Regions from separate parts of the Vibrio sp. 1078-1 genome, predicted to be linked through region 2. Evidence: predicted binding sites of a transcription regulator. Region 2 holds the regulator's gene; the other holds the start of a gene.
What was found. The regulator PurR, encoded in region 2, represses purine synthesis genes. The targets are predictions, from matches to a motif close to TNANGNAAACGTTTNCNTNA.
Positions count from the first base shown of each region.

Region 1: the regulator PurR is predicted to act here: its motif matches at 1,217-1,236, upstream of glpX (class II fructose-bisphosphatase).

Region 1 covers NZ_JAWOWM010000004.1:223,571-225,981, forward strand. Annotated here, with positions in the region: gene glpX (class II fructose-bisphosphatase) at 152-1,159, opposite strand; gene zapB (cell division protein ZapB) at 1,508-1,750, shown strand; gene rraA (ribonuclease E activity regulator RraA) at 1,890-2,396, opposite strand.
Region 2 covers NZ_JAWOWM010000002.1:132,993-135,403, reverse strand. Annotated here, with positions in the region: gene torD (molecular chaperone TorD) at 1-212, shown strand, start outside; gene purR (HTH-type transcriptional repressor PurR) at 680-1,684, shown strand; cyclic di-GMP riboswitch class I at 1,972-2,061, shown strand; gene R7190_RS04530 (TfoX/Sxy family DNA transformation protein) at 2,178-2,411, shown strand, end outside.

The sequences.
Region 1 (2,411 bases), on a different contig from region 2:
AGCTCGCTAGAATGACGAAATCTTTTGATTTAGAGCTTATTAAAGTCACCGTCATTCTGAACAACGAGGAACGAGTGTGATTCAGAATCTATTGCCCGTTGTGCGGAAAGAAAGGCTCAAACTCAGATTGAGCTAGAGCCTCGAGAAATGCTTAAAGAATAATATCACGCACTTCTGGATCTTTACGATCTAGGTAGTGAGTCGACTTAATACGACGAATAGTACGGCATCGACCACGCACGAGCAGCGTTTCTGTGGTTGCGATATTGCCTTGGCGAGAGATGCCTTCTAGCAAGTCACCTTTAGTAATGCCTGTTGCTGAAAATACCACATTGTCGCTACGAGCCATGTCTTCCATTTTGAGGACAACATTCGCTTTTACGCCCATTTCATCGCAGCGTTTTAGTTCATCTGCGCCGTAAATGCGGTTTTCTTCAGTATCGCCTTTTACCTCATGACGAGGAAGCAGGCGACCGTGCATGTCACCATCTAGCGCTCGAATTACTGCTGCTGATACAACCCCTTCTGGCGCACCGCCAATACAGTACATCATGTCCACTTCACTGTCTGGCATACAAGTCAGAATAGAAGCAGCCACATCACCATCAGGCACCGCAAAAACACGTACGCCCATTGCTTGCATTTCTGCAATAACGTCATCGTGGCGAGGTTTCGCAAGGGTAATAACGACTAGGGTATCAAGTGGCTTGTTCAGGGCTTTTGCTACGTTCTCTAGGTTCTCTTTTAACGGCTTTTCTAAGTCAATCACGCCTTTTGCACCAGGGCCAACAACCAGTTTTTCCATGTACATATCTGGCGCTTTAAGAAAGCTGCCTTTCTCACCTGCGGCAAGTACGGCTAGTGCGTTTGATTGCCCCATTGCCGTCATACGCGTCCCTTCAATCGGGTCGACTGCAATATCTACTTCATCACCACCAATACCCACTTGCTCACCAATGTATAGCATTGGCGCATCATCGATTTCACCCTCACCAATGACAATTTCACCACTGATATCTGTTTTGTTCAGTAGGGTGCGCATAACTTCAACAGCTGCGCCATCGGCTGCATTTTTATCGCCACGGCCAAGCCATTTGTAACCAGCCAAAGCTGCACCTTCAGTCACACGGGAAAATGCCATTGCTAAATCGCGTTTCATGATGTCTCCAAGTAAGCAAGAGGGAAGAAGAATTTGCGCGGCGATTCTATCACAACGTAGGGTAAACGTTTGCCTTTTTGCGGCGCTTTTACTTTATCTAACTTGAATTTGATCAATACTTAGGGCGATTTTCAGCGTGGCGGGAGGCAAAATCCTTGCTCAAAAATGCTTCGGCGATAAGAAAAGTCAGCGTTTAGTGAGATTGCGCCGATTTTTTGACCGAATGATGCGAAATATCGAATATAGTGAGTGTTTCTCATCGCGACGCTGAGTAGAATGAACCTTATATAGGTTAGGTGTGCATCAATCTCGCACATCGTCCCAACGGAATAACATAGGTAGGCCAAGATGTCTTTTGAAGTACTAGAACAACTAGAATCTAAAATTCAAACTGCAGTTGACACAATCACTCTTCTTCAGATGGAAGTCGAAGAGCTGAAAGAAGATAAAGCTAAACTTGCGGAAGAAGCGAATGAGCTTCGCTCTCAACGTGAAGAGCTAGAGCAAAAAGCACAACAAGCACAGCAAGAGCACGCACAATGGCAAGAGCGCATTCGTGCACTACTTGGCAAAATGGACGAAGTGGAATAATCCGGCTTCTTCATTCCAAATTAAACACAAACACCCGCGTTAAGCGGGTGTTTGTGTTTTGGGAAAGTAGAAAATCTTTAGGACAAGCTCGATACTGATAGCCAAGAGAGGGCTCTATAATCTAGACACCTAAGATTCGTTATTCTTCTTCATCCAACTCTAAATCAATATTCAATGGCTCAGGCGATAGGATGATCCCAGTGCTATCGGCATAAATGTAATCTTCTGGAAGGAAGCTAACGCCGCCGAAGTTTACGGGTATATCTAGCTCACCGATGCCTTGGTTCGTCGCTCCAACAGGAATAGAAGCGAGGGCTTGAATGCCTAAGTTCATATCTTCAAGTTCATCGACTTCACGAACACAGCCGTAAACGACAATGCCTTCCCACTCGTTTTCTTCCGCAATGGTTGCGATTTCTGCATCGATAAGAGCTTTACGTAGGGAACCGCCACCGTCAATTAACAAAACGCGACCAAGTCCATCTTGCTCTAATGTCTCGCGGATCAACGAATTATCTTCAAAACACTTGATGGTGGTGATTTGCCCGGCAAATGAAGCGCGACCGCCAAAGTTACTGAACATTGGTTCAACCACATCTACCTGGTCGAGGTAGATATCACAGAGTGCTGAGGTATTGTATTCCATAGCGTACCTTTCTAA
Region 2 (2,411 bases):
TGATTATCCGCTCAAACGAGCTTGAACAAGAAAAACACATGGAAGAAGCCTTCGTTAAACAAAACGACTTTATCCAGCAACAATTGATGTCTTGGTTACCTCAGTTTTCAGACAAATGTAAACAATTCGACGAATTTGGATTTTACTCGAGTGTCGCGAAACTATTAGTTGCATTTTGTAAACTAGACAGCGCCTACCTTCTTGGTGAATAATTGCCGCCTATTTTTAGGGAGCCTGCCTATCGGGCTTCCTGTATGCCGAAAGTGACCAATTGTAAGTAACTTGGGTATAATATTCGTTTGCCTTAACTTAGCGCAAAGACGCTTGGTTATTTAGCAGTCAAAATGTGACTTCAAATACACAAATCTCGTGCTGAAAACATTGCTAGTCAGTCCACATAGGGCTAAAATGTGAGCGCAAACGATTAAATATGATTTATATGTAAACCGCTGAAATATAGCGGTTTTTGTGTTTTCTTAACAGGTTGATGGCAATTTCTCATCAGATAGAAAAAAGATAAAATTCATCGACCGATGCTGCTACGCACCCTTTTGTCGCACTTGGATCAACCGCTGCCGAGACACTTAGCGCCAATTTTATATTGCTAGGTGTGAAACCATTAGAGCATCAGGTACATCCAATACGACATATTTCAGTAGCTCGATACAGGACACCATTTATGGCCACGATAAAAGACGTTGCTCGCTTAGCCGGCGTTTCCACTACGACAGTTTCGCACGTTATCAATAAAACGCGTTTCGTTGCAGAAGCAACGCAAGAAAAAGTAATGAAAGCCGTTGACGAGCTGAATTACGCGCCAAGTGCCGTTGCACGCAGCCTAAAATGCAACTCAACTCGTACGATTGGCATGTTAGTAACTCAATCAACTAACCTATTTTTCTCAGAAGTGATTGATGGCGTTGAGAGCTACTGTTACCGCCAAGGCTATACTCTGATTTTATGTAACACAGGCGGGATTTACGAAAAACAACGCGATTACATTCGTATGCTGGCTGAAAAGCGCGTTGATGGCATCCTAGTGATGTGTTCTGACTTAACCGAAGAACTAAAAGAGATGCTTGACCGTCATGCGGACATTCCTAAAGTGGTCATGGATTGGGGCCCAGAGAGCTCGCAAGCAGACAAAATCATGGATAACTCAGAAGAAGGTGGCTACATTGCGACCAAACATCTGATTGACAATGGTCATACGGATATCGCTTGTCTAAGCGGTCATTTTGAAAAGCTTGCTTGCCAAGAGCGCATTGCAGGTTTCCGTCGCGCAATGAGCGAAGCGAACCTAGCTGTAAATGAAGACTGGATCCTTGAAGGTAACTTTGAATGTGATACGGCCGTATTAGTTGCAGATAAAATTACCGCAATGGACAAGCGCCCGACGGCGGTATTCTGTTTTAACGACACAATGGCTCTAGGCCTAATGAGCCGCTTGCAACAAAACGGGATCAAAATTCCTGAAGATATTTCAGTGATCGGCTACGACAACATCGAGCTTGCAGAATACTTCTCTCCACCGCTAACGACTATCCACCAACCTAAACGTCGTGTTGGTAAAAATGCATTCGAAATTCTACTTGAGCGTATCAAAGATAAAGAACACGAAAAACGAATTTTCGAAATGCAACCTGAGCTTGTAATTCGAAATACTGTGAAAAAAATGAACTAAATTTTACTGTATTTAACCGTGTTAAATAAGCGCTCTACAGGGGCGCTTATTTTTTTGGAAAAATTAAGCATTCTCTAATACTTCACACCACTCTAATAACAATTGACTAACGTTAACTCCCTGTTTTATATAAATGTAATATATATTAAGAACTCCTTTTCAAAGGCCAATTTGCACCTTTCCATATGCAAAATAGAGCATTCAATCTATCATTTTTATTGAACCGATATCACACTTTTAACGCTAAACCGTGATGTTAATTCAATATAAGAAGTATGCTCATTGTGTCACGCACAGGGCAAACCATTCGAAAGAGTGGGACGCAAAGCCTCCGGCCTGAACCATATTACGATATGGAAGGTAGCGGGGTTACCGATGGCAAGTGTGTAAGCAATGACTTTACTCTGTAATGACATTGTTTTTACGCATGTTTGCTACTCTCTCGGACCTGACTTTTGGTGGCGTAATATTAATTACACCGAGATAACAAAACATGGATAAACCGATACTCAAAGACTCTATGAAGCTATTTGAGGCACTTGGTAATATCAAGTCGCGCTCAATGTTTGGTGGCTTCGGACTATTCGCTGATGAAACAATGTTTGCACTAGTGGTAAACAATCAGCTTCATATCAGAGCAGACCAAAAAACTTCATCTGACTTCGAGAAACAAGGGCTAAAGCCTTACGTTTATAAAAAACGTGGCTTTCCAGTCGTTACAAAGTAC